Regions from separate parts of the Paenibacillus sp. WLX1005 genome, predicted to be linked through region 2. Evidence: riboswitches for the same ligand, from Rfam matches in the RefSeq annotation. Region 2 holds a riboswitch; each other region holds the start of a gene.
The links. A riboswitch is a leader RNA that binds a small molecule or an ion and turns the genes downstream of it on or off. The one in region 2 is predicted to bind glycine.

Region 1 (10,060 bases), 1.4 Mb from region 2:
GTAACCCCAGATCATCGATATCGTAAAAATAGTCTGTTGCAATATCCAAACTTCGCGTAAGCGAATGATTCATTTTATCGAGCATTATCTTCACCACCATTTCCATACATGATCATTGCATAATGCCTATGTTCCTTATCCATTGCTTGCGCGGGACTTGCCTTGCAGAGTGTAGGGTATGGAGCAGCAGCGACCATTTTGTGTTGCCTGTTACTTTGCAGCTGGTGCAATATCGTAACAGGAATCTTATGTTACTAACTACTTACTTAGAGTATCGGAAAATTTGTCGGATATTTGTAGGTTATGTCACCTGCACATTTGTGCAAATATAGGTCGGGGGCGGGATATTCATGAAGTGGATTACGCGGATGAAAGTATCGCCCATTGTGCAATCGTTAGCACAAATAACTGTATCAATCACAACAGCGACGGTCATTACTTCTAATTATTTCTAATTTACTTCTGGATGGTACGATCATTTCGTCAAAATCAACGGTTTGACGGTTGAATCAAGTAGCCCAACGATGTTAAAAAAAAGCAGCCGCGAATAGCGGTAGCGGCTGCTACACTTATTCCTTTACGTCGTACGCATCACTGGGCAGTCAATACCAGTGGTCCATCCGCTGTGATCGCAATCGTATGTTCATATTGTGCCGACCATTTGCCGTCAGCAGTGCGAGCTGTCCATCCATCTTCATCAATCGTCATTCGGTAGGTGCCTTCATTGATCATTGGTTCAATCGTGAACACCATCCCTTCTTTTAACCGCTGCCCTTTCCCCGGTAAACCGATATGGGCAAAACTTGGCGATTCGTGCAGATTGCGCCCGATGCCATGACCGAGCAGATCGCGTACGACGCCGTAACCATAACTCTCAGCGTGCTGCTGAATAACAGAAGTCACATCCCCCAGTCGATTGCCGACTACCGCCTGCTGAATACCAAGCTCCAGACATTCCAGCGTCACCCTCATTAGTTGCTCGGCTGACGGGGATACTTGTCCTACAGCATAGCACCAGGCGGAATCACCCAGCCAGCCGCCGTATTCGGCAACGATGTCGATTTTGACCACATCGCCTTCTTCCAACCGCCGCCGATCAGGGAATCCGTGTGCGATCACATCATTAACAGAAGCACACGTTTCATATTGAAATCCGTTATACCCGTTCGTAAACTGCTTGCCGCCGAGTTTGGTAATATGCTTTTTCACAAATTCATTGATCTCCAGTGTTGTGATGCCTGGTGATATCATCTGCGCAATATGACGATGGCAATCAGCCACAATCTGGCTGGCAGTCTTCATGTCTTCAATTTCTGACGGTGTTTTTAAAATAATCATCAGTGGAAACTTCCTCTCTTGATGTATGTAAGACAGCATCTGGACGTGTTATCCGCTGTGTAGATGCGGATGGATCGGATGATAGCTTCGGACGAAGATCAGAATACGGGTAAGCCGCTCCATGCTTGCTGTATGTATTATAGTAAACCTTGTGTGCGTATTCAGCAACTTTGAAATGGTAAAATACCTTGCTGTATAGATAGAACCGAATTGCCTATTTTATGAAACGATAGCTTCGATGCAGCGTATCATCATTCATGCTCATATGCAAATACAGTCATGATACCAAAGGAGACGATACGTATGCGTCGATTGATCAAGATCGGAAAATGGATTCTGTTTACACCACTCATGCTAATTGCCGGGTTATTACAACTTGAAGATCTAGTTCTACTGTTCAAAGACCAGAGACGGGATCAACAACTACACAATGACTCAATGTATCATCGTATCGAAGGCATTCGGAATTAACGACGGCATTCGAAGTTGATATCGTTCATGATAACTGTGCGATATACAAATTTCGTTCGTTAATACGTTGTGATACCGTTTAACACCATGCTTCAGGTATATTTTTTATCCAACTACATAAAAAGCCTGCCCTTTGCAGCTACACAGTTCCGCCAACAGGCGTTTACTGCATCGTTGCATCGGACAGGCTTTTTCATTGTTGATTTTTCGTGTTACGAAGGTGCTTGTACCAGCTGATCCAAAAAAGGACTATTCTTATCCGTCCCTATCGAATTTCGATCCATACGAGAAAGTCGTCACTCATTTGACCGTACGATCACTTCGCTGCAACCTGCGATTTACTCCCCTAAACGCTTACCAAGAATCGCCAGATGTCGGTCTTCTCCATCCAAGATAGCAACACGTGGCAAATGACCCCAATCTTCAAATCCGAATTTGCGTAGCAGATTCAGACTTGGATCATTATGGGCAAATACGAAGCCGAGCAAGGTATGAATATGCAGCGCCGGTGCCTGCTGGATTGCGTAACTAACCAGCTTGCTGCCAATGCCTTTTCCTTTAAAATCTTCATGTACATACACACTCAACTCTACCGTGCCATTATAAGCCGGTCGACCGTAAAAGGTCTGCAAACTCGTCCAACCAGCAATACGTCCACCCTGCCATAATGCCCATAATGGACGACGCTCTGGCTGGTGTTCGTCAAACCATGCCTGACGACTCTCGACCGTTACCGGTTCTGTATCCGCAGTCGCCAGACGACCGGGAATCGAAGAATTGTAAATGTCCACAATTGCTGCCAGATCTTCCTGACGTGCAATCTTGATCTCATATGCTACTGTTTCGCTCATCTCTCTACCTCACCTCAACAAAATTCTCTCTTTTGTATGATTCTAGTTGAGCATGCTACTGCTTGTAAATACGAATGGGACAATCACTGTGCGATGACGATTTTGCCCAATCATCATACTATGACATCAACGTATAAACGTGTTTCGTACGCGTACCGAACGCGAGAAATACAAATTCCACAGCAATGTAATAACAGCTGTCCAGATCATGCCACTCACCATGCTAACCGTTGGCGGCACGATGAAAAAGGTAAGTACAACGAGTGCCAGATTAATCAAAAGATACAAGCGTGCCATACGCGGGAACGAGCGTTTGCGCGTATACAGCAGCACGAGCAGAATGATTAACAACACCAATTTGATGCCTGCTGCCACCAGTTCAAAGCTAGATAACGACTGCAAATTCGTATCGTATACCGACAAGGCACGGTTCACTTCAGCTTGCATATCTGCCGGGAAAATATCCGGGTTGGCTGCGATAAACATAATAAATATGTAGGCGGGAATGGTGACAAAGGAAACGAATAGTCCCCAGTACATATACACCTGAAAAACAGCCATCCAACCGCCAAGTCCGACAAGCGGTGGACGATTGTAATCCGGTGGTTGTTGCCCCGGACGTGGGTTATTCGGTTGCCCGTTAAATGGTGGCTGCCCGGGATCGTTAGGATTGGGTGGAAAATTGTTGTTCATTGGTTCTATTTCCTTTCTAGTTCTAATCTGTTCCCAGACCGTACAAGACGGCTGATCGCGGTCGCTACTCGGCTTGATTTTGAATGTGTAATCATCCGGCTGCGAATCCGATGATACACCGCCAAATGATGCGCATAAGCACGCAAAACCCGCTTTCTCCAGTCTACCATAGCCAGCGTCAGAATAGTATTTTATCCTGCATGACCGCGTGTACTTCCCTTTCCTGTTACGTTTGGCTAAGCCCAGTCTGCCTTTCACTCCATGCCCATAGGCGTAATGCTTGCTGTCTATCCAATGCTCTGGATTGAAGTGGCATCACTTTTTTACGATAAAAATACTGACCGGTTTGCCCTGCAACCGATGGATCCGTTGCTAGAAATATAGCTGTCTCTGCTCCCTGCTCTGGCGTTTGAAAAAACGGTGTATGTGCCAGTGCAGAGAGCAAGCGTTTGCCAAAGCCGGTATCCCGATCCACACCGATACTCGTTGCAACCGCTCCGGGATGCAGGCTATTGACGGTGACGGATGTGTCTTTTAACCGCTCTGCCAGCACAGAGGTAAAATACAGATTCGCCAGCTTGGATTGCGAATAGGCGCTGACCACATTGTACCCATCCTGCAAATACGGATCATCCCAGTGGATTTTGCCGATTTTGTAGGCGTTGGAGCTGACGACTATGATGCGAGCTGCCTTTGCCTGTTGAAGGGCATCCAGCAGTAGAGAAGTCAGCAAAAAGTGTCCCAGATGATTGACTCCGATCGACATCTCGAAGCCATCTGCTGTTTCCTTGCGAGTAGGATTAACGACACCAGCATTGTTCAGTAGGACATCGAGATGGTCATATCGTTTGTAAAATTCAGCCGCGAATTCACGGATATTTTCCAGTGAACCGAGGTCGCACGTCATCAGTGTGAGCTGATCGGAACCACTCTCACGCTTCGCTTGCTCCAGCGCTTGCTGTCCACGCTTTAGATTGCGACACGCCATAATAATATGGTGCCCTTGCTTTGCCAGAGCGATGCTGGAAGCTAGTCCCATACCGGAATTGGCACCGGTAATGAGAATGATTTTGCGATCGGTAGCGGTGTTAGTGTTGTTAGCTGTGTTAGTGGTGTTAATATTTGCAGAATGAGTCATACGTTTGCTCCCTTCGATGTGCAGATGAAATGCAGATTGTTTTCGTTTGCTGTACGTTCCTTTTGTTGTTTTGAACTGTCGCATGTTAAATATTCCTATCTTTCATTGAAACATGTCTATCTCATTAGCATAAGTTTATATTTATGTTATATGTCTATGTCATTAGTGCATGCTAATATCTCATACGAATATATTTTGTATTATGCAGCCTTATATTTTAAGTAAACGTAAAGGAGTTCAGCAACGCATATGGAATAGGTATAGTATGGAATAATAAGGAATATGGGAAACGACAAAAAGCACGTAAAAAAGCCGTCATCCTGTTCTGTAACGAACAAGACAACGGCATGTACTAACAAGCAATATACGGTATATTCCTCTTTTCACCACTGTACATTCTGCTCATCCATATTCCGTCGATCTTTACTAAGAAATATGAATATTGGGGCACATTAATCCTGAGCGTGCGCACCATAAGCAGCTGCATCCAGTAGCTTGGACAGAGCAGCATCCAGATCGCCGTCCACCTTCAGCTCTAGCATCCAACCACGACCGTATGGATCGGTATTGACCAGCTCTGGCTCGGTTTCCAGATCGGGATTCAAGCGACTAACAACACCAGCTACCGGACAAAACAGATCGGATACCGTTTTGACCGATTCGATCGTGCCTACGACTTCATTCTCGCTCACATTGCGACCGTCTTCTGGCAATTCCACAAATACAATATCACCCAGCTGATGCTGGGCAAAGTCCGTAATACCAATCCGTACTGTATCATCACCAATACGCTCTACCCACTCGTGTTCCTCACTGTACAACAGCTGATCCTTGATTTCGCTCATGATTATGCTCCTCCGGTTCCATGTCGTGATTGCATTTTGCTCAATGCCACAAGAGTATAGTAAGGAAGTTGGCACTGTCAAGAGGCTTGACATCGTTTACTCAATCAAGTATTAATATAATAAACATACAATTTTAACGTTTCTAGTGTTGAATGTTCGGAAATACATAACATCATATGTGAGCGGATGAACGTACAGGGAGAGACTGCCACACCGATGGCAGCGCCGAAGGAGTAAGCCGGACACGGTGAATCTCTCAGGTATCAGGGACCTGTACCGGACGCAACTCTGGAGAGCATCCGGTGTAATTAACGATAAGTGCACAGCGGATCACCCAAGGGGAAACTTGTTTTGAGCCATTCTGAATAACCGGCAGACATTACTATGCTGGTAAGAATGTTCAGCGAGGTAACTCTCAGGTACCAAGGACAGGGAGAAAAGGGAATGAAGTACCGGATATATGCCGGTTTCTTTCCCTTCTCTTCCTGTCTTTTTTGTGCTTGTATACCGTTTCACCGCTCAAAATACTATTTCGAGGTGAATCCACATGACTGAATTGAAACGAACACCGCTTTTCCCGCTGTATCAACAATCTGGTTCCCCGCGCTGTATCGATTTTGGCGGCTGGGAACTGCCGGTACAATTTTACGGTATCCAAAAAGAACATGAAGCTGTACGCGAACGAGCTGGTTTATTCGACGTTTCCCATATGGGTGAAGTGATCATCAGTGGCGCTGGCGCACTCCGTTATCTACAGCATATGCTGACCAACGATGTTTCCCGTTTGCAGGATGCACAGGCGCAGTACACACTGATGTGCTATGACAATGGCGGCGTTGTGGATGATCTACTCGTTTACCGGATCGGTGAGGAGCATTATATGCTCGTGCTGAACGCATCGAATATCGATAAAGATATTGCATGGCTGCGCCAGCATTTGCCAGAAGGTGTGCAATTGAAGGACATTTCGGAGCAAACGGCATTGATCGCTCTGCAAGGACCGCATGCGTCCGCCATTCTGTCCAAGGCAGCTGGCAGTGATGTATACGCTGAATTGCCCGGCTTTTCCTTTGTACCGGAAGCGAAGTTGTTCGATGTGGAAGTGATCATCTCCCGCACAGGCTATACGGGCGAGGATGGATACGAGATCTATGCCCCGGCTGCACAGGCAGATGTAATCTGGAGCAAGCTGTTGGAGATTGGTGAGGAAGATGGATTGATTCCATGCGGACTTGGTGCACGCGATACACTGCGTTTTGAAGCGAAGCTGCCGCTCTACGGGCAAGAGCTGTCGGCGGACATTACGCCGCTGGAAGCAGGGCTTGGTTTCTTCGTGAAGCTGGATAAGGGTGATTTTATCGGACGCGACGTACTCGCTGGGCAAAAGGAACACGGTGCTCCACGCAAAATGGTCGGCATTGAGCTGATCGACCGTGGCATTCCGCGCTCACATTATCCGGTGTACCGCGATGGTCGGCAGATTGGCGAAGTGACTACCGGCACACAATCGCCGACATTGAAGCGCAATCTGGGCTTGGCACTGATCGAAGCGGATAGCGCCGCACTCGGTACGCCGGTCGAAGTCGAGATTCGCGGCAAGCTGTTGAAGGCAGAAGTCGTGAAGGCTCCTTTTTACAAACGTCAACCGGTGAACGTATAACACATTATATGATGCAACTATAGCTCATGCTCCATGCTGCTGATGTTCATTGTTAGCTGATGTTCATTGTTATATGTGGTGTTTACAGTTTCATCGTTGGCATAACCGTATAGACAAGATCACAGCTACGAGCAGCTTCTCATTCACGGACAAATTTACTGTTACCTATCGTTCTAAATAGACGCATACGCTTGCAATCACAACGAAATGTACGGCTAGATGCTCAATAGACAACAAAATCTGGTAACTTCTCTTCTGCGATATTGCACGTCACGCAAGTCCACATTAACCGGTAGCTACGCTGCCGAAAGGAGTACAGCCTATGAAATCCCATCGTTATATCCCGATGACACCACAAAATGAGCAGGACATGTTAGCCGTTGTCGGTGCTTCTTCCATTGAGGAATTGTTCAAGGACATTCCAGCTTCTGTTCGTTATGAAGGTACGCTGCCGATGTCCGGTATGCTGGACGAATATGCGCTAACCCGTCATCTGTCTACACTGGCAGGACGCAATGCGGATACAGATCGCTATACAAGCTTTCTTGGTGCGGGCATTTACGATCATCATATTCCGTCCGTCATCAATCATGTGATTTCTCGTTCGGAATTTTATACAGCATATACTCCATATCAACCGGAGATCAGTCAGGGTGAATTGCAGGCGATATTTGAATTTCAATCGTATATTTGCGAATTGACCGGTATGGCAGTTGCGAATGCCAGTATGTATGACGGTGCGACCGCACTGGCAGAAGCCGCTTCGCTAGCAGCCTCTGCTACCCGCCGCAGTAAGATTGTCGCCTTCTCCACCATTCATCCCGAATCCCGCGCTGTTGTGAACAGTTATGCACGCGGACTCAATCTGGATGTGGTCGAAGTAGCTTATGGCGATGGCATTACCGACATCAGTGCACTGGAAGAAGTGCTGGATGATCAGACAGCGGCTGTACTGGTGCAATCGCCGAACTTCTTCGGAGGCATTGAGGGCATTCAAGCAGCTGCGGATCTCGTACATCAACATGGCGCACTGCTCGTCGTCAGCACCAACCCGATCTCACTCGGTCTACTGGAAGCACCGGGTAAACTAGGCGCAGATATCGTCGTCGGTGATGCGCAACCACTTGGTATCTCGATGTCACTCGGCGGTCCAACATGTGGATTCTTCGCCGTTTCACAAGCACAGATGCGCCGCATGCCGGGTCGTATCGTCGGTCAAACAACGGATCGCAACGGGAAACGTGGCTTCGTACTGACACTGCAAACACGCGAACAGCATATTCGCCGTGACAAAGCGACATCCAACATCTGCTCCAATCAGGCATTACTCGCCTTGTCCGCTTCCGTTTATATGTCCGTGATGGGCAAACAGGGGATGCAAGATGTCGCTAATCTGAATGTACAAAAGGCTCACTACGCCGCACAACAGCTAGCACAGATTACAGGCTGCTCGCTGGCGTTCCAGTCTCCATTTTTCAATGAATTCGTACTGAAATTACCGCAAGCTACAAGCGCATCGCAGGTCAATGCCAAGCTGCTGGATAAAGGCTATATCGGTGGGTACGATCTCGGTCTGAGTTACCCGGAATTGTCTGGGCATATGCTGTTCGCCGTTACAGAAAAGCGCACCAAAGCCGAAATGGATCAACTGGCTATCGAATTGGAGGCATCGCTATGACAAACGAAACGTTACCAACTAGCACCCAGCCTGTCGGAGAATCTACACCTGCGGTTGCATCGACCGAAATACAAGGCGATATTGTCAAAGAAAAAGCACTCATTTTCGAATTGAGCCAGCCGGGTCGTGTTGGTTATTCGCTGCCAGAATGCGATGTACCACAGGTGGATGTGAGTACCCTCATTCCACAGGACATGCTGCGCAGTGAAGCCGCCGCCCTGCCAGAAGTGTACGAAGTCGACGTGATCCGCCACTATACCGAGCTGTCCCGCTTGAACTTCGGCGTGGATAATGGCTTCTACCCACTCGGTTCGTGTACGATGAAATACAATCCCAAAGTAAACGAAGATGTAGCACGCTATGCTGGATTCGCCAAAATCCATCCGTACCAACCAGAACAAAGCATTCAAGGTGCATTGGAACTGCTGCACACGCTGCAAAACGATCTAGCTGCACTGACCGGCATGGATGCTGTCACCCTGCAACCAGCTGCCGGAGCACATGGCGAATGGACAGGTCTGATGATGATCCGCGCCTATCACGAGAAGCGCGGCGAGCATCGCACCAAAGTAATCGTACCGGATTCTTCGCACGGTACGAATCCTGCCAGCGCAACCGTTGCCGGTTTCCAAACGATAACAATCCCGTCCAACGAACGCGGGCTGGTCGATCTGGATGCACTGCGCGCCGCTGTTGGTTCCGACACTGCTGCACTCATGCTGACTAACCCAAATACACTCGGTCTGTTCGAAGAACAAATTACCGAGATCGCACAGGTTGTGCACGAAGCTGGCGGACTGCTGTATTACGATGGCGCTAACTCCAATGCGATCATGGGCATCGCCCGTCCCGGTGATATGGGCTTCGACGTTGTCCATCTCAATCTGCACAAAACGATGAGCACCCCACACGGCGGCGGCGGTCCCGGCTCCGGTCCGGTTGGCGTAAAAAACAAATTACTGCCATTCCTGCCTGAGCCAGTCGTAGAACAACAACAGGACGGAACATACACGCTACGTTCTGGCTCCCCAGATTCCATCGGTCGTGTCAAAGCATACTATGGCAACTTCGGTATTCTCGTTCGCGCTTATACCTACATCCGTAGCTATGGACCCGAAGGATTGCGCCGCGTATCAGAATGTGCCGTACTGAACGCCAACTATATGATGCATCGTCTGAAAGACCACTACATGATGCCATACGATAATGTGTGCAAACACGAATTCGTTATGTCTGGTAAAGGTCTAAAACAATACGGCGTACGCACACTGGATGTCGCCAAACGACTACTAGATTTTGGCTACCACCCACCAACCGTCTATTTCCCGTTGAATGTAGAAGAATGCATCATGATCGAACCGACCGAAACCGAAAGCAAAGAAACAC
Region 2 (10,060 bases):
AACGGCTATAACCCCACCAGTATTGTTGGACAGCTGTATTTTTTCCAGCGCAAGATGCTGTGACCGATTTGCTGAGATCAGAAGTAAGAGGTGCTAGATTTTCAGACGTAATACTTAAATCAGAATGTGCCTTTAACTCGCCAGATTCAATTTGCTTGTTTAACGTATCAAAGTAGATTTTCTGCCCTTGTAGTAGCTCTAAATCCACCTCATCTTTTTGAGCTTTAGAATAATCTAGTTCAAAAAATCCACTCTCATTTACAGATACATAAGGTTTTAAAGCCAAAATATCTTGTTTTGTAAATTCTTTATTTTGAGTATCGCTAGCGAAGGTCGGCGTACAAGCTACTGTGAAAAGCACTAAAGCTAATAAAAAACCAATTGTTTTTTTCATTTTTCCTCCTAAGTATATGTTCTTTCTACATATAATTATTGCTGAATGTACAATCAAGCCTCCTTCATTTATACGTTTGAATACATTTTTAGTCTAACAAAACATCTTGACTGATAAAGCTTTTCGACAAAAACAAACTATTTTCTTAGCTAAATTGAGCCTTTTATCATTTACTATATTTACCATGAAGATCATTTAATTGGTATACAAGATATAACATTTATTACTTTGGTCTTATACACAAATAAAGCTTAGTTATTAAATAATCAATGTTTGAAAAATAAAATATAGAATGAATGTTATGTATACCATTAAGCCTTTCACGTTGAAAGACTTAATGTATATATGCTATTTATCGTATTACAAAGCCGTCTCGAGCTCCTGCGGCATCTCCGGCTCCAACTTATTACGCAGCCCGTACAACAACCCCGCCCCAACCAGAAACGCCACCGCATCCGCAATGACCAGCGACCACACAACCCCATGGAACCCACTCACATGATTCGCAATGAACAATACCGGAATCAGCGTCACGCCTTGAATGATCGACATAATAAACGCCGCCGTACCTTGACCCGTTGCTTGGAAAATACCAGTGAACAGTGTCGTCATGCCAGTAATGAACAGCGACAAGAACGTCACATGCAAAATATAACTGCCCATCACAATCAACTGCGGATCATTCGTAAACCAGCCGATCAGATGATCCGATACTGCATATACCACTACGCCAAACACCAGTGCCATAGCCACAATGACTTTGATCGTAAATCCGACCGTTTGCTTCATCCGCAGTTTATTCGCGGTAAACGAGAAGGCGATTAGCGGCACGACCCCTTCACACAATCCCATCAGAATAAACTCTGGAAATTGCAGCAATCTCGACGAGATCCCGTAAGCGGCAACGGAAGCATCGCCGTATTCAATCAGAAAATAGTTCAGGATCAGCGACATCGCACCAAGGAACACACTCATGATAAACACAGGTACACCGATTTTGAAGACATTGCTCATGATCTCTTTGCTCGCTTTGAACCATTGGATCGACACGCTCAGAAATGGACTTTTGAAGCCCAGATGATGCGTGTAAAAGGCACTTGCGACTAGATTCGAGACTACGGTAGCAGCAGCGACGCCGGTCACACCCCAGTGGAGTACGAAGATAGCTAGTGCATCCAGTACGATATTGACGGCAACGCTCAGAATCATACCGATCATGGACGTAATTGCCGATCCTTCGGCACGCACGATATTTTCTAACGTGAAGAATAGGACGACGACGGGAGAGCCGATCAGCATGACGGTCACGTAGTCTTTGGTAAACGCGAATGACTCGGTCGTCGCGCCCAGCCCGGAAGTGATCATATCCACTAGCGGCAGTCCGACGAGAATAACGAGCATACCGAGCAGCAGACTGCTGTAAAAGGCGAAGGACGAAACGTGCTTGGCGTCGTTGTAGCGCTTTTCACCAAGTAGACGGGAGATGAATGTACCGCCGCCCATACCGATCAGGTTGCCGAGTGCCATGATGATGGCGAACAGTGGCAAAGTTAGCGCCAGCGCGGTCAGCATCGCTGTGTTGTGCAGCGTGCCGAGGAAGTACGCGTTCAAAATGGAGTAGATGACGCTCATGGATGTACCAAGCATCATCGGAACGGCAAAGTGGGCGACGGCTTTGGCGATAGGGGCTTTTTCAAAGTAATGCAGATTTTCTGTATCCATGGGGATTCCTGCTTTCTGTAGATAATTTGGCTGTTGAAATATTTGGTCTATCAATGATTGCCTTACAGTGTTAGTTGAGCCTTACACTGTTAGATGTTATCATGGGATGAGATGCTTGTAAAGCATAAACTTACAGTGTTAGATAAAATTTTTCGAGGGATGGATATAGATGAAAAAGCAGCAGCCTCAAATTTCAGAGGATAAGATTCTTGAAGCGTCGTGGGAGCTTCTCGGGGAAGACGGCATTGAGAAATTAAGTATGCGGCGGCTTGCCGATCGGCTCGGCATTCAGGCGCCTTCGCTATACTGGCATTTTAAAAGCAAGCAGCAGTTATACCAGCGGCTGGCGAATCATGTATCTAAAGTGATCGTGGATGAGCTGCATAGCGAGGGGAATTGGAAGCAGCAGCTGACCGAACTTGCCGTTACTACGCGTGATGTATTGAGCCGCTATCCGTGCTCCACACAGCTTATGATGATGACGCTGCCGCATGATCCGGACATTATCCGCTTCACCAACCGGATGCTCTCTTGTGTAGAGGAAACACCGCTGGCGCAGGATCAGAAGATGCAGGTTGTGACGACGCTGATCAACTTTGTGTTTTATTTTGTGCTGGATCATTATCAGCATCAGCGTAATGTGGAGATCATGAGTCAGGAGCAGCAGTCTACGATGGGCGATCATATGATGCAGGTGATGGATTCGATGCCGGATCAGGATACGTGGCTGTTCCGGCGCATGTTCCAGAATGAGCTGTTTGAGCTGATGGGAAGTGATCGGGCGTTTGATTTTGGACTGAAGGTGATTTTGCTAGGGATTGAGCAGGTGATTGTGGAGCAGAATATGGATGTGTAACTTTTTTCACTGATCCATTGCTCACATTGGCGGTACTATGTTAACATATCGGAATGGCAGTAATGCCTAACTAACTTCATATATTTAAGGGCTATGATTGCTGTGGATCACACTACAGCAGGAGCAGCTTCTGGAGAGACTGCGGGTACACCGCAGCGCCGAAGGGTTCACAATCTCAGGCAACCGGACAGAAGAGTACGAATAGATAGGTGTCATGCGGCGACGTATATGCTGCGGGGCACGTATGTATTTTGTTATTCTTGTGCGCTGAGAGATTGGATGATATCCAGTCTCTTTTTTTATTGTTTTTTACAGAAAGATAGGAGATCAAGGGGGAAACATGATGACACAGACAGGGTTAAAACGAGAACTTGCCAACCGGCATGTTCAGTTGATTGCAATTGGAGGAACGATTGGAACGGGGCTATTTCTCGGCTCCGGCAAAGCGATTGAGAAGGCGGGGCCTTCGATTATTCTTACGTATTTGATCGTCGGCATGGCGATTTTCTTCGTGATGCGGGCGCTGGGGGAATTGCTGCTGTCTAAGGCGGGATACCAGTCGTTTACGGATATTGCCGAAGATTATTTGGGACCGCGTGCAGCATTTGTGACGGGTTGGACGTATTGGTTTTGCTGGATTATGACGGCGATGGCGGATGTGATCGCGGTCGGCGTGTATGTGCAGTACTGGTTTGATATTCCGCAGTGGATGCCAGCGGTGCTGTGTCTGATCGTATTGTTAGGTCTGAACCTAATGACCGTCAAAAACTTCGGGGAGCTGGAATTCTGGTTTGCGTTGATCAAGGTCATTACGATTCTGGCGCTGATCGGGCTGGGCATTGTACTGCTGGTGATGGGCTTCCGCACGGATGCAGGTACCGTATCGGTACGCAATCTATGGGAGCATGGCGGCATATTCCCGAATGGCGTGTCGGGCTTCCTGTTCTCGTTCCAGATGGTCGTATTCGCTTATGTTGGCGTAGAGCTGGTCGGTGTATCGGCAGCAGAAACCGCCAACCCGGAGAAAAGTATTCCAGCGGCGATCAACAAAATTCCGCTGCGCATTCTGTTCTTTTATGTTGGCGCGCTGTTCGTGCTGCTGTGCATCAATCCATGGACACAGCTGAGTCCGTCGGAAAGTCCATTTGTCCGTACGTTTACGCTGGTCGGTATTCCGGTGGCAGCGGGCATTATTAACTTCGTCGTGCTGACGTCGGCGGCTTCCGCTTGTAACAGCGGCATGTTCTCGACAAGTCGCATATTGTACAATTTGAGCCGTAAGGGTCAGGCTCCACAGCGACTGGGCAGACTGAACCGCAATCATGTGCCGAGTCAGTCGCTGTTCCTCTCTACCATTGTGATCTCTGGTGGTGCGCTACTGAGTAAGCTGTTACCGGGACAGGCATTTGAGATTGTGACGACGATCAGTGCCATTTGTTTTATCTGGGTGTGGGGTGTCATTCTGGTGTGTCATATTCGGTATAAACGAAGTCGCCCGGAGCTGCATGCGACGTCTCGCTTCAAAGCACCATTTACACCGTGGATCAATTATGTAGTACTGGCGTTATTTGCGGGTATTCTGGTCATTATGCTCATCTCTGGTGAGACGCGTCCGGCGCTATTATGTACACCGATTTGGTTTATTTTGCTGCTGGTATTGTACCAGCTTCGCGGGCGAAAAAGAGACAGTGAGCCGGTGTTGGAGACGACGAATACGTAAGTTGCAGATGAATGATAGCGGAGTGTCAAACATGCCGTGACAGCTATCAAAGAAACTATTATGTCCAGAAATGACATACGAAACACAGTGCAAACAAATGCACCTATTTCACACGAGTAGGAGTATGCAGTACAGCTTATCTTCAAGTATACAAACTGCAATCATAATGATATGTGTGAACAGCTCTATGATCTATATATGCATAGAGCTGTTTGGTATTGGATTTCGATTCGTCTTTTTTGCATTCAGAAGCACTCTGTCTGTGTTGAAAGTAACCACGTACCTAATGCTTGGAAATGACGATCATTGTGAATGTGCCTGTTGCAATCTTGCTTTCCGATACTCCTTTGGCGTTTGCTCATATGCCTTTTTGAACGACTGGATAAAATGGTTCACATGATTGAATCCGACGTGCTGTGCGACTTCGGTAATTGTATCGTCCGTACCCAGCAGCAGATCGCAGCTCTTTTTTAATCGGTATTTGATCAGGTAGTCGTAGGGCGTCATATGGATCGTTTTGCGGAAGCTGCGGGTGCATTCGGATACGCTCAGATGTGCGATGTCGGCGATTTGTTGCAGCGTGATGGGATCAACGAAGTGCTGGTGGATGTAACTGAGCATGAGCTGCAATCGCTCCTGCTGCTGTTTGGCATGTTTGGGTAACTGCTCAGTGGACAATGGAATATGGGAAATCAGCGTGAACCACAGCTGTAGCGTCTTGATCGATACTTCATATTGCCAGCCCCAGCTTGCACCGGCGATCTCGAATGTATGCTTCATCTCCCATAGCATATCCAGAATGGCATGTTCCCAGTCGTGGTCACCTCGGATATCTAGCGAGACGAGGGATGAGTTGGTGTAGGGCGTTACGTAATTCTTTTCCATTACGCTATCGCCGTAGAAGGCTAGCAGCTTTTCGGGAAAATTAAAGCTGACGTACTGTCCGTCGTGTTCCAAATATGTAGCGATATGCAAAATGCCTTTGTTGATCAGAATCGCCTGTCCCTGCTCCAGATGGTGGTCGATGCCGTTCACCTGAATGACGAGCTTGCCACGGGTGGCGAGGGTAATTTGTAGCTCGTCATGCCAGTGCAGATCGTTGAAGCCGCGCCCTTCGGGGATGCTGTTGTGGGTGGTATGGGTGTACATGATGTAAGGGAAGGAGTCGTCGGGGTAGGCGATATGTTCGAATAAAGGTTTGCTCATAAGGGTTCTCCTTTGCTGCATTTGATATTTTGCATATATAGATGACGATATTTCGATATAAATAAAGGATATCCTTACACCGAGAAACAGAAAACGGTGATATTATTATATCAGATCTAAGGCTTATCTCTATAGCCTGTGCACAGACGTTCGGATAAGACCTCTATGAATATGGAGGCATGGTAATGAATAATCATAAGATGTTTTGGGGTATTCATCCGTATGTATTGCTGTTTATTAGCATTTTGTCAGTATCGATCTCGTCCATTCTGATCAAGATGTCGGATACGCCGACTGCGGTGGCGGGCATGTACCGACTGTACATCTCTGTACTAATCATGCTGCCGCTCGTGCCATGGCGTACGCTGCGCACGCTACGGTTGAACGCAAGCGATTGGGGCAGTGTGATTGCGGCAGGATTGCTGCTGGGCATGCACTTTCTATTCTGGATGGAATCGCTCGTGCATACGTCGGTAGCAAGCTCGATGGTCATTTTGGCGTTACAGCCGTTGTTTGTAATGATTGGCTCGTATTTTATGTTCAAGGAGCGGGTGGGGATAGCGAAGGTTCTCTGTCTAGTGGCGGCGTTATTCGGCTCGGTCATTATTGCATGGGGCGATATTGGTGTATCGCGGCAAGCGCTGTTCGGTGATGCGTTGTCGTTGATCGGGACGCTGGCAGTTTCGGCGTATTTTCTAGTCGGGCAAAAGGTCAGTCGTAAAATGAACGCCAATCTGTATAGTGTGATCGTCTTTCTGATCGGCGGTAGTATGCTGCTGGTGTATAGTTTGTGGAATCAGTTGCCGCTGACCGGATACTCTGGTGCGGACTGGACGTACTTCCTGCTATTGGCGATTATTCCGACGATGTTCGGGCAGTATATTTTCAATCTGCTGCTTCAATCGATTGGAGCGACGACAGTGTCGGTGGGCATTATCGGCGAGCCGGTACTCGCGATTGTGATGGCGTATCTGTTTCTGGGTGAGCAGATGTCGGCGTTTCAATTTACCGGCGGACTGCTCACATTGCTAGGCATGGGCATGTACTTCTGGTTACAATCGCTGAAACGTCCGATAGCGGACTATGTACCGGTGGATGAACCGATCAGGTGAATTCCATTAGCAAATAGAATGGAGTCAGATTTGGCATGAACGATATGCCGGATGGTATGATGCCTACACAAGTGATCACGATGGGAGTGGGATATATGGCAACATTTGAAGATTTGTTGAAGCTGGATATTCGGGTAGGCACGGTGATAGGAGCAGAGTTTTTCGCCAAAGCGCGAGTGCCTGCGATCAAGCTGGAGATTGATTTTGGAGAAGAAGTTGGTGTGAAGCGTTCCAGTGCACAGCTGACGAAGCGGTATGAAGCAGAGCAACTGGTCGGTCGGCAGGTGATCGCGGTTGTGAATTTTCCACCGCGCCGGATTGCCGGGTTCGATTCGGAAGTGCTAGTGTTAGGCGGCGTACCGGGCGAAGGCGACGTGATTCTGTTGCAGCCAGAATTTGACGTGCCGAATGGCACGCCGATTGCGTAGGTTGCTTGCAGGTGATTTGGATGTTGGCGAATGGGTCATATCGGCGTGTAGTTCTTGTATACGTTGCGGATTATCTGTATGCAAATTGCTGATGGAAGAGAGCGTATAAAGTGATGCTTGTATGATATGGTATGGAGTGCATTCGTATCTGTACTTTGTATTAAAAAAGGCAGTAGCCCAATGAACGAATCAACTAGGTACTTGATCCGATAACGGTTGGGCTGACTGCCTTTTTATTTTGTTCATTTAGAGAAGATAGCGAACGATAAAGCATGATGATGCAATACATCTGCTTTACCATGTAGATGCGGGTATGCCTGTACGTTTTTTAACAACGGTATACTAGATCTGGGTCTGTACCAATTATTTGGTCTGATCTTCGTTGGAAGGAAAGTTGGCGATGTAACGATTGCGTTTCTTTTCATCAATACTCAGATCAATCAGTTTGATTAATCGATTTCCGATTTTAATTAGGAAATAGAGTCCAACTGCCATCAGGACGATGCCGAGTATCCATGGAAGTAATGTAAGGAGCGGGAAAAAGGCTGCGCCCAAATTTAAAGTATTGGATAGGTAATAGCTTGCCATTCTCAGAATCATCCTTTCTAAAATGGATCTTGATTATGTATCGATACAACATGGGCGATATATGGCTGAAGCAGTAAATCATTGTCCCCATACCTATAGATAAACTCCAATATATACGTGTTGAGGTATATTTTACATAAAAAGAAAGCTATATCATACCCCGATTGACGTATTCTTTAGTAAAGCAAAATCCAAATTAGTAAAAGAAGGTGGTCACTGTATGTTTATCACAATGATGATGTGTATCCCGCAATCATTGGATTACATCTAAATTCTTCGCTAATATAATAAACACCACCGTAGCGCCTTCGGGCAAGATTCCCTATGCTCACGGTGGTGTTTGATTTCGTTTAGTATCAACTTGAAGCCAAGCTAATCAAGCAAAGCATGTGATTCCGCCTTGAAATGATACCGCCCCTTCGGCACGACCATCGGCGAGCCAGATACCGGATCGGGAATGACCGTACAATCCAGTCCAAAAATCTCCTTCACCCGCTCACTCGTAATCACATCCGCAGGTGAGCCTTGTGCAATCAGCCGTCCGGTGTGCAGGGCGAAGATATGATCAGCATAACGCGCTGATAGATTAATATCGTGCAGCACCATCACAATCGTCGTGCCATGCTTGCGATTCAGATCGGTCAATAGATCCAGAATCTCCACCTGATACGTAATATCCAGAAACGTCGTCGGTTCATCGAGAAACAGAATATCGGTTTCCTGTGCTAGCGCCATAGCAATCCACACACGCTGACGCTGCCCGCCAGATAGCTCGTCGATATTAGCATTGGCAAACTCGGTAATATCCATAATATCCATCGCTTCCGCAACTGCTTCGTAATCCTTTTTGCTCCAGCCACTGAACAGCGATTGATGCGGGAAGCGTCCGCGTCCGACTAGATCGGCAACGGTGATGCCTTCCGGTACAATGGGCGATTGCGGCAGTAGTCCGATCACGCGTGCCAGCTGCTTGGATGGAATTTTGCCGATAGGTTGGTCGTTCAGCGTCACACTGCCGGATTGCGGCTTGATCAGGCGCGCCATTGTCTTCAGCAGCGTGGACTTGCCGCAACCATTGGCACCGATCATCACGCTGATCTGATTGCCGGGGATGGATAGGTCGATACCGTGAATGACCGTTTTGTTCTCGTACCCCGCGACAATCTGCTCTGCCCGGAACGTATGTGTTGGTTTCATTATAGTTCGCCCCTTTGATTCATGCGGATTAACAAGAAGACGAGATATGGCGCTCCGATCAGCCCGGTGATGACTCCCACCGGAAACCGATACGTAAAGGCAAATTGTCCGATCAGATCGGCAGCCAGCACCAGATTCACGCCAACCAATCCCGCTGGCAGCACATTGGAGAAGCCTACCCCAACCAATCGCCGCGCAATCGGTCCCGCTAGAAACGAGACAAAGGCAATTGGTCCGGTCGTAGCGGTTGCCATTGCGACCATACACACGGCACTCACAATCAGTGCAATCCGCGTCCGATCTGTACTAACACCGAGCGACGATGCCGCCTGTTCTCCTAGCTCTAGCATATCCAGATGTCGTCCCAGCACCAGTACAATCGGTGTGCCGATCAGCACAAGGATGAGCAGTGGTGGCAATTCATCCAATTGCGAGCCGTTGAGACTACCGGTCAGCCAGCGAAGCGCGGACGGAATGTCCTTTTCCGAACTGATTAGTAGCAAATACGAGATCACTGCATCCAGCATCGCCTGAATCCCGATTCCGGTCAGAATAAGCCGCCCGATGGAAAAGGATTTGCCCCGCGACAGCATGTAAATGAACAATGTCGTCACCAATCCGGCAACTACCGCCGCGACCGAAACGACGGCACCGCTCGTTTGCAAAATAGCGATACAGAATACCGCCGCTGCACTCGACCCGGATGTAATACCGATCACATTCGGATTGGCAAGTGGATTACGCAGCATCGTTTGAAATACATAACCAGCGATTCCAAAAGCAAAGCCTGCCAGCAGTCCCGCCAGCATACGCGGCAATCGAATCGTACTGACGGCA
Region 3 (10,060 bases), 1.6 Mb from region 2:
CTTGTTCATCTGGAACCGCTCATCATCCGCGAATCGGTCGGTATGCGCATTGACCACAATCTGCTGCATGACGTGCCGAAGGATGCCATTCGTTATACGTACAGCAACAAGCTGTTATTTGAGTATAACGAGGTTCATAATACCGGGCTTGTCGAAGGCGATACGGGGGCATTTTACACCGCTCAGGATTGGTCGTCGTATGGCAATGTGCTGCGTTATAATATGATTCATCATAACCAGCGCTCGAATGGTTTCTATGCAGATGGCGGTAGTAGCGGCAATACGTATCAGAATAATATTATTCAGGATACGAAGCGCGCCTTTATTATTGAAAATGGTCATCATAATGTAGCGACTGGCAATCTGCTGATCAATGCCAATACGATGGAGATTAACGACCGCTCCTCTTCCCTGGATTATAGCCTTAACAGTACGTATGCCAAACTGCTACGCAGCTTCAAGCCAACCACAGGTGTGTGGAAAGAATATGGCGAAGCGCTAGGCAAGCAATATGGGCTGAAGGGCAATCTGTGGAATTATATTTTGAGCAGCAATTGGAATCCGCAATATCCAAATGGCAGCAAGCTGAACAACAATGTGATCATTGGCAGTACAAGTATTAAATTGCCCAAAAAAGGCGATGTCGCTGCCATGGGTAATGCTACACTGAAAAGTGTGCAAAATGCTGGTTTTTACAATTACAGCAATCTAGATTTGCGTACAAATAACAGCACTATTTTGAAAAAGTTCCCTTCTTTGAACAAAGTAATTACCGAAATCGGGCTGTACAAAGACCAATATCGGGTGAATCCGATCACTCGCAACCAGTACGATGGACTTAGCAACCATGCAACCGATTAACTGTACGACTTTACGCTTGGTATAGTCTTCAAGACACACAGTGGCTATCATTCTGCCCGGCAACCTGTACCTTTTGCCGCAGCTTGGTAGCTCTTTGTGCGTTTAGACTTGACAGACTTTGATACGCTATGCTGAAATAGTTACAAAAAAGCAATCAAATAGTTAATTTTGTGAGATAAATTTTACAATTATTGATACTTTCTATTTATTTTTGCTAATTTTTAGAAATTACTTTATGATAGGTTTGTAATTTGCACCAATTTAACATTCTTCATACAGCCATAGTCAATCATTCCATAAGGGAGGTGATGGCACAATCAATGGATACGGCATGGCTACCTTGCATCATGACGGGGCACAATGCACCCGACGACCTGCATGCACAGAGAATGGAGGGAAATCATACAAATGAATAAGCTAAAAACGTTCCTATCGCTGACTACGATTGTTGCATTAAGCAGTACGCTGGCATTCCCGGCACCCTATGCAGCAGCCGATCAGGTCAACAATCGTGAAGTGGTCACTCTAGATAGCGGCCCAACGGTCAAAACAGGGCTAAATCTGTACGTCGATCCATCCGGTAGTGACTCTAGCGGAGATGGCAGCAAAGATAAACCGTATGCCACTTTGACTCAAGCGCGCGATAGCATTCGTGCTCTGAGCGGAAAGCTACCCACTGGTGGCGTTACCGTCTGGGTCAAAGCAGGCGAATACGAGATGTCTAACTTTGAACTGACAGCACAGGATTCTGGAACAGCTGACAAACCGATCATTTACCGCACCTATCCGGGTGAGCAGGTGACGCTGACGAATGGCGTGCACATCTCTCCTTCCGACTGGGAGCCGCTTAGCAAAGATGCAGTGGCACGTGTCCATCCGGATGTGTACGCGGATGATCTATACCAACTGGATGTACAAAAGCTAGGATTGAAGCACATCAATCACTTTTCCGGTGGTACGTCATTTACCGAGCAATGGGGCATTATTGATCTGATTGCGGATGGCGTGCGCCAGCCGATTTCACAGTGGCCCAATCCAGGGGAATCGGTAGACAAACATCGTAAAGGCTGGACGACTGCTAACGGCTCTGCTGATGCCAAATCGTTCTATTATGGCGAAGGCGGTATTCCTGAGAATGAGAATACAACCAATACGCTGGATCTGGACGGCACGAAGCGAGCAGAACGCTGGCAACAATCACTGGAAGACGGTCATCCCCTGTATCTCAAAGGGTTCTGGCGTACCGTCTGGAGTCCCATCACCAGCTCCGTACAAGAAATTGATACGAAGCACCATGTGATCACACTCAAAGATATTCCGGATGGCGGTATGGGCTCCAAATGGAGCAAAGCGGTAGAAGATTATCGTTCCAGTCTCAGCGCTCCTGTCGTTAGCCAAGAAACAGCAGCTACCGAGACGACCGCTGCGTCCGAAGATGATTCACTGCATGATGATACAGACACTTCTAGTAAATCGTATCTCGTGTACAAAGATGGTGGTGCCGCTCAGTCTATGTCTCTGAAGGAAGAACAAAGTGACGACTCCCTACTCGAAACGAAAACATCCAGCCCCGAACAGGATGCTGAAGATGCGGAACCGATCAAGTTGACGGATCAAGGCGTGGATGTATCTTCCGCCACTTATGACGATTCATCCTCTTCGCCGGTTCGCGATCTGAGTGAGACGTCAGTCACTTCGGATGCCTACTCCTCTTCATCTGTCCAAGACGATGTGTACGATAACGCATCTGTCAGTGATGATACGTATGACACACCGTACGTCGCCAAAGTACGCGCCCCTTATCGTATCGGTTCCGGTACGGAAGAATGGCAAGCACTGAATTATTTGGACGAGATTGATCTGCCGGGCGAATGGGCACTTGATTTCAAAGATAAAAAGCTATACTACTATCCAAAAGGCAGTCTCGATGATCTGAACATCATTATCGCTGACAATGAAAATCCGGTCGTTGCGTTCAACGGTGCTTCGTATGTGCAACTGAACGGCTTTACCTTTGAAGGTAGTATGGGGAACGGAATTGAGCTGAATCAAGCCGATCATATTACACTGGCAGGTAATACCCTGCGTAATCTGGGGAATGGCGGCATTCTGGATGTTGGCGGCAAGAACAATCTGTTCCAGAGCAACGACATTTACGAAACTGGCGGCTTTGGGATTAGCATTAACAAATCCGGCGATCGTAAAACGCTCACCCCTGCCAATAGCAGAGTTACCAACAACCATATTCATCACGTTGGCGAACTGACTCATCTGGAGCCGATTCTTGTACGTGAGTCAGTTGGTATTACGTTTGACCATAATCTGCTGCACGATGTACCAAAAGATGCAGTCCGTTATGTGTACAGCAACAATCTGACGTTTGAATACAATGAGGTGCACAATACATCGCTAATTGAGGGCGATACGGGCGCGTTCTATACCGCTCAAGATTGGGCATCGTACGGTAACGTGCTGCGCTACAACTTTATCCACCATAACAAGCGTTCCAACGGCTTCTATTCCGATGGCGCGGACAGTGGAGATAATTACAAGTACAATATCGTACAAGGTTCTACCAAAGGCATTTTGCTAAACGGGCATGATAACATCGCTTCGAACAATCTGGTCGTCGATTCCAATATGATTCAGGTCGATCAGCGCGGTGATAGCAAAAGTCATGGCGTGAATAGCATCTTCGCGGATCAATTGCGCGAGATGAACCCGGATAGCAATCCGTGGGCAAATTACGGCAAAGTGCTGCAAGATACGTATGGTTATGATCATACGTTATGGGATAGCATTCTTGATCCAGAATGGCACCCAGAATATCCAAACGGTACACGTATGACTGACAATATGCTAGTCAACACGCCGGATGTGGTAATTCCGAAAGTCGGCGATGTGAAGGTGGATGGGAACGACTCCATCAGCAGCGTAGCCGATGCACAGTTCTATGATTACAGCAAAATGGATCTGCGTACGGATAACGCCAAAGTACTGGCGAAATTCCCTGATCTGAATGAAGTTTTTCCGAAGATCGGGTTGTTGAAAGATGATTATCGGACGCGGGTCATTACGCGTGCGGAAAGTGGCGGCTTGTCGAACCACTAGGATGATAGTTTTAAAATGATGCTGCTGGGTTGCATCAATCACTCCGGGGAGGAATAAGGGGAACGGCTCCGGTGGAGTCACGAGAATCTACGGAATAGGAGTGACGGTAGATTCTCGCACCTCCAAAGTCGCCTTTTCCCCTTATTTCCTCCCCTCCGTTTTGAGCAACACGCATACATTTTGGACCCTGGAGATTGGGCAGCATAAGAGCAGGCAGTGACTTCATTTGGAGTTGCTGCCTGTTTTTTTATTTTTTTATTTTTATTTTTTGGATTTTGGATTGTTGGTTGATTTGTTTCGTTTAAGGGATGGGATTTGACTTGTTTGGGGGGCTTGGTTATTATTTGATGTATTGTTTTATTATTTTGTATAGTTACTTTCTTTTATTTATTATTTTGTGGTGTGGTATTGCAAATGGAGTATGGGATGATATAATTATCTTAATATAAAGATTTTAAGTGTAAGGCGATTTCGTTTTTGGTTTCTTGTTTATGTATGGATAGATGTTGTATTTATGTGTGCAGTTTGTGCGCAATGGATAGCGGTTGAGTTATAGGATTGTGTTTACAATAGATGTTAATATACGCTATATATTTGGAGGAGGACGAGGACGATGGAATTGTTAGGTATTCATCATGTATCGATTATGACGGGCAAAGCGGAAAAGAATTTTGATTTTTATACGAAGGTGCTTGGTATGCGGCTGGTGAAAAAGGGCGTGAATCAGGATGATACGACGTCGTATCATTTGTTTTATGGAGATGCAGTTGCTTCGCCGGGGACGGAATTGACGTTCTTTGATTTGCCGGGCATTGGACCGAGTTATCCAGGTGTATCGAGCATTTCGGCTTCCTCGCTGCGGGTGGCCAGTACTGAAGCCTTGAAGTACTGGTCGCGTCGGTTTGACGAGTTGAATGTCAGCCATGAGCCGATTCGTCAGCGCGCAGGACGGGATACGCTGGCATTTCAGGACTTTGAAGGTACGCGTATTGTGCTGGTTGCGGATAATGAAGAGGAAGGCGTTGCACCGGGTCAAGCATGGGATGGTTCGGATGTGCCTGTGGAATACGGCATTCTCGGTCTTGGACCAGTAACCTTGACAGTTGCCAAACCTGAAAACACCGTGATGATTCTGAAAGAAGTACTGGGCTTCCGGTATCTCGATTCCTACCCTTCCCTTGCAGGCGAAGAGCATCTGGATGTACTGGTGTATGCAACAGGAGAAGGCGGCGCTGGTGCGGAAGTGCATATCGAAACGCGTCGTGATCTGCCAGTAGCCCGTCTCGGTCGTGGTGGTGTGCATCACGTCGCGTTCCGTGTACCGGATGAGGAGCAATACAATAAATGGGCGGACAAGCTTGCTCAACTCGGTATTCCCAACTCTGGTAAAGTCGACCGCCATTACTTCCGCGCTCTCTACTTCCGTGAACCGAATGGTATTTTGTTCGAGCTGTCGACGGATACACCAGGATTTGATGTGGACGAATCACTTGATTCGCTCGGTGAAACGTTATCTCTCCCTCCATTCTTGGAATCACGCCGTACGGATATCGAAGCCAAATTGCGTCCGCTTGTGCTGGAAGATTGATCATTTGGATGATCTGATGGCGTACTACAATCGAAATGAAGGAACAAGCTATATTTCAATACCCCATAGCTTTTAATTTCTGTACTGCTTTTCCGTTCATGTCTATAATGAATGGAGAAGCAGTTTTTTTGATTATTTATCTCGAGTACAGAATATTCAAAAAAATATAGTATAAGGAGTGTTCGATTTGACATTGATTCATCACGGAATCACAAGTCGCACAGCCATGCAATTGGTTGGATATCGCAGTGAAGCTAGTTTGAATGAAGATCTGGAGCAGCATATCGTCTCAGGAATGCGCACGCAGCTCTACAACCAATTGCAAACGTACAAACCAAGTCCTGCTCTTGATCTGTATTTGATCCAAGTGTATCCTTGTATTCCATGGACGCCGGACACTGTATTTTCAAGCATTGTTGCTGTGGAACAACAAGGATATGAATCCATGCCAACAGAAGGGATGATCCAACATGTATCACCCGCAGGCGACTTTTACAGCTTTACTTATGAAGGAACTGAACAGAATATAGATCAAGCATATGACGAGATACGTCAATGGCTAGCGCAACACGGTATAGAGGATAGCCGTCCTTATGATATCGAGTGTTGGCCCAATGTACAGCATGCTTCACAGGAATTAACATGTATCCACATCTATATTCCAGTGCATGTGGATTGATTTTATGATATAGCGACTCTCTCTTGTAATGGAATCTACTACGTATACACAGCAAAAAGAGGCTGACGACATAGGTCACAGTCTCTTTTTATTAGTTTTATATACAATATCAGATGAGTTATACGTATTTATCGTTATTGCCCGTTATTCTCGCGACGACGGCGCAGTTCTTCGGTAATCTTCCGTCCAGTTGGCGTCTGAGCCAGACCGCCGCGCGCGGTTTCACGATGCTCGCTTGGCATGGAGCGTCCTACCTGTAACATAACATCGACGACTTCATCCGATGGAATTGCGCTGCGCACGCCTGCTAGTCCCATATCAGCAGCAGCAAGTGCATTGACAGCACCTAGACCGTTGCGTACGATGCAGGGAATCTCTACCAGACCAGCCACTGGATCACAGATAAGACCGAGTGTATTTTTCAATGCCAGACCGACGGCATGCATCGCTTGCTCAGGGCTACCTCCACGCAGCTCCACCATCGCACCCGCAGCCATACCGATTGCAGAACCGACTTCGGCTTGGCAGCCTCCTTCAGCACCGGAGATGGACGAGTTGTTCGCAATGACGTAGCCGATCGCACCAGCGGCGAACAAGCCCAATACCATCTGCTCATCACTCCAACCAAATCGCTCTTGCGTACTTACAAATACACCCGGAATGATACCGCAGGAACCAGCAGTTGGCGTCGCAATAATACGTCCCATAGAAGCATTCACTTCGGACACTGCCAGCGCATATGACATCGCACGCGTTGAATATGCACCAGACACGGTTTCGCCGCCATTTAAGTAATCATATACTTTACGCGCATCTCCGCCAGTCAATCCACTTCGCGAAACGGTATCTTCATGAATCCCACGGTGAACCGCTTCTTTCATCACTTCGTAATACGCCGCCATCTGAGCGATAACTTCCTCTCGCTGTACTCCGGTTTCTTTGACCTGCTCCACAATCATCAGCTCGGCAATGCTGCACGAGCGTTCTTCACACAGTCGAATAATATCTTTTAATGTACGAAATTGCATCCTACTTCCTCCTTTCTTCGTTTAGTCGAGATCAATAACACCCGCACGGGTAACATGCGGCAATGCAACGATACGAGTCAATACCTCATCTGCCGGTACACCGTCTAACTCGATTAATGTCATCGCTTCGCCACTGCGTGATTTGCGATCCACATCCATGAAGCCGATATTCAGCTCCGCTTCACTCAGTGTACGCGTAATATCTGCCAGCACGCCTTTGCTATCCATATGCTCCACTACGAGCGTCGGATACTGCCCTGAACCTTTCAGATCAAATCCGTTCAGTTCGTGAATCTCAATGTTCCCGCCACCGATTGATGCACCTGCTAATTCAGCATGCTGTTCTCCCGCACGTAGACGTAAACGCACAAAGTTCGGATGTGGATAATTGCCCGATCCTTTATCAAATTGAATGGTCATACCCAGTCGATCCGCTTCTTCGGCTGCATCCGGCAGACGATCATCGTCTGTGCTATAATCCAGCAGACCGCCCACCAGCGCCAGATCGGTACCATGTCCCCAGTATGTTTCTGCAAAAGAACCGTACAGAATGATATCCACATGCTCCGGTTGCTGTCCAAGCAGCTGACGTGCCGCTCGACCTAATCGTGCAGCGCCCGCCGTATGAGAACTAGATGGACCGACCATAGAAGGCCCAATAATATTAAATACATTTTTGAAACGCATATGACTCCTCTTTTCCGCTGCTGCATCATTTGAGCAGGTATTGCTGATACATCCTTTTCTATGCTAATTCGATTGATTGTGTGCAATCCCCCGAAGAGCACATCAAAAAGGACAGAGCAGGACCTGCGGCGGCCTGTGTGCTCTGTCCTGTGTACCTGAGAGTTTGGACGGACGATGCTGACGATCCGTTATACCCCTTGGGTGGCTGAATGCTCTCTCCAGAGTTGCGTCCGGCAGCGGTTCCTGGGACCTGAGAGATTGGCAAGCCGTTGGCTGCGGCTGCTTGCTCCTTCGGTGGCGGATTACGTGCCTCCGCTAACTCTCCCGCTGTCTTCATTCGCATATAGAAGTTACAATGAACACCGCCGTATGCCCGGCATGTTCCTGATCATTCCTAGCTTAATCCAGCCGCTGAACGCTGTCAATTGCCATCGGGAAAATAAGTTGCATATCTGACATGCCCTGTAAAAACGAACGCCAATCTAGGCAATTTCCCTCAATCTATCCATTCTTCGGACGTCTCCAATAGAGGCAAACGGATCGCGAATACCGAACCTTTCCCCCGTAATGACGTAAAACTCAGCACACCTTCATGATCGTTAACAATCCGCTGAGCGATAAATAGCCCCAGACCTGTACCGCGAATCTGACGAGATTCCGTTGATCCCGACCGGAAGAACTTTTGGAAAATGCGCGGCTGATCTTGTTCCGAGATGCCAATCCCGTAATCCTCTACTTCTACCAGTACATGATCGGCTTGGCGTCGCACGCGAATATCGACTGGACGATCATCTGGTGAATATTTAAGTGCATTGCCTATCAAATTACTAATTACCTGAATCATACGATTATGATCGCCCAATATATAGAGATGGCGCTCTTCCACTTCCACATGCAGACGATCCCGAGATTGAATATCCCACTGCCAGCAGATCATCTTCACCAGTTCATCCAGCTGGATGCAGCTCATCAAATATTCTGCATGTCCCGCCTCAATCCGTTGACTATCCAGAAAGTCATCCAACAATCTCGACAGCCTTCCACCTTCAAACTGGATCGTATTCATAAACTCACGTCGGCGCTCTGCCGGAATATCCTCATACATTGACAACATCTCGATATACCCCATAATCGCCGATAATGGCGTCCGCAATTCATGCGAGACGACAGCAATCAATTCATTTTGCAGCTGCTTCGCCCGTTTCTCTTCGGTACAATCACGGAAAATAAGCAGAAACCCCTGATCAACACCACTCGCCGCATCGGTAATCGGGGTCAGATGGAGCGATAACAAGCGCTCATCCTGCATCTGGATTAGGCATCCTTGTTCCCATTCTTCATGCTGATCCAGATGCTGATTCAAACGTTCACCCACAATAAACGTCCCTGCCATCAGTTGCGATTGAATGCGCTCCAGCACTTCACTCACTGGCTTGCCATTGTAATCGTCCAGTCCAAACAGCATCTGTAACGTCGGATTGATTAGCGAGACGATGCGCGCCTCATCGCACATCATAATGCCATCCTGCACCGTTTGCAGTAGATTACCGGTAATGCTTTTCTGCATACGGGCAGCACCTTGTTCTTCCAGCAAACGCTCCGTCAACTGCTGCAACTGGCGTTCATGCTCGCTGTTACGTGCCAGCGCCTGCTCCTGTTCCGTCAGATCATGAAGGAAAAAGGTATGCACTGCCGCCCCATCATTCAATATCTCGCTACGGGTCAATTCTGCTGTAAACGTACTACCATCCAATCGGAACGCCAGCACCGTACTACTCTCGCGATCTGGATTCGTACGACCATGAATACGGATCAGATCTGACAGCGGCAAGCCAGACACTTCGGTCAGATCACAGCGGAACATCTGCTCAGCCGCCGGATTCATCTCTGTAATGCGTAACCGGCTATCTGTAGATATGATACCGTCCACTGCCATTTTCAGAATCGCACTCTTCTGCGCTTCACTCTCCGCCAGATCAAACGTGCGCTCCACAACACGAATCTCCAACAATTCTTTATCTTTTTTAATTTGCAAAAATTGATATTCCAGTGTACTCACCATCTGCTGGAAATTGTGAATCAGCTTGCGCATTTCGACGATGCTAC

Region 1: linked by a shared signal. The riboswitch ahead of gcvT (glycine cleavage system aminomethyltransferase GcvT) and the one ahead of ACE3MZ_RS23515 (amino acid permease) in region 2 are both predicted to bind glycine.
Region 3: linked by a shared signal. The riboswitch ahead of sdaAB (L-serine ammonia-lyase, iron-sulfur-dependent subunit beta) and the one ahead of ACE3MZ_RS23515 (amino acid permease) in region 2 are both predicted to bind glycine.

Annotation. Positions count from the first base shown of each region.
Region 1 is NZ_CP176756.1:4,106,128-4,116,187, forward strand. It holds gene pulA (type I pullulanase) at 1-85, opposite strand, end outside; gene map (type I methionyl aminopeptidase) at 592-1,338, opposite strand; gene ACE3MZ_RS17565 (hypothetical protein) at 1,642-1,809, shown strand; gene ACE3MZ_RS17570 (GNAT family N-acetyltransferase) at 2,148-2,660, opposite strand; gene ACE3MZ_RS17575 (DUF2569 family protein) at 2,787-3,353, opposite strand; gene ACE3MZ_RS17580 (SDR family oxidoreductase) at 3,580-4,491, opposite strand; gene gcvH (glycine cleavage system protein GcvH) at 4,944-5,336, opposite strand; glycine riboswitch at 5,523-5,619, shown strand; gene gcvT (glycine cleavage system aminomethyltransferase GcvT) at 5,884-6,996, shown strand; gene gcvPA (aminomethyl-transferring glycine dehydrogenase subunit GcvPA) at 7,319-8,674, shown strand; gene gcvPB (aminomethyl-transferring glycine dehydrogenase subunit GcvPB) at 8,755-10,060, shown strand, end outside.
Region 2 is NZ_CP176756.1:5,496,159-5,506,218, reverse strand. It holds gene ACE3MZ_RS23530 (hypothetical protein) at 1-394, opposite strand, end outside; gene ACE3MZ_RS23525 (MATE family efflux transporter) at 755-2,116, opposite strand; gene ACE3MZ_RS23520 (TetR/AcrR family transcriptional regulator) at 2,286-2,972, shown strand; glycine riboswitch at 3,093-3,173, shown strand; gene ACE3MZ_RS23515 (amino acid permease) at 3,316-4,692, shown strand; gene ACE3MZ_RS23510 (helix-turn-helix domain-containing protein) at 4,996-5,898, opposite strand; gene ACE3MZ_RS23505 (DMT family transporter) at 6,084-7,010, shown strand; gene csaA (chaperone CsaA) at 7,106-7,438, shown strand; gene ACE3MZ_RS23495 (hypothetical protein) at 7,802-8,026, opposite strand; gene ACE3MZ_RS23490 (ABC transporter ATP-binding protein) at 8,399-9,223, opposite strand; gene ACE3MZ_RS23485 (FecCD family ABC transporter permease) at 9,223-10,060, opposite strand, start outside.
Region 3 is NZ_CP176756.1:3,912,994-3,923,053, forward strand. It holds gene ACE3MZ_RS16675 (right-handed parallel beta-helix repeat-containing protein) at 1-861, shown strand, start outside; gene ACE3MZ_RS16680 (right-handed parallel beta-helix repeat-containing protein) at 1,270-3,972, shown strand; gene ACE3MZ_RS16685 (ring-cleaving dioxygenase) at 4,586-5,560, shown strand; gene ACE3MZ_RS16690 (GyrI-like domain-containing protein) at 5,748-6,239, shown strand; gene sdaAA (L-serine ammonia-lyase, iron-sulfur-dependent, subunit alpha) at 6,374-7,267, opposite strand; gene sdaAB (L-serine ammonia-lyase, iron-sulfur-dependent subunit beta) at 7,289-7,954, opposite strand; glycine riboswitch at 8,182-8,291, opposite strand; gene ACE3MZ_RS16705 (ATP-binding protein) at 8,451-10,060, opposite strand, start outside.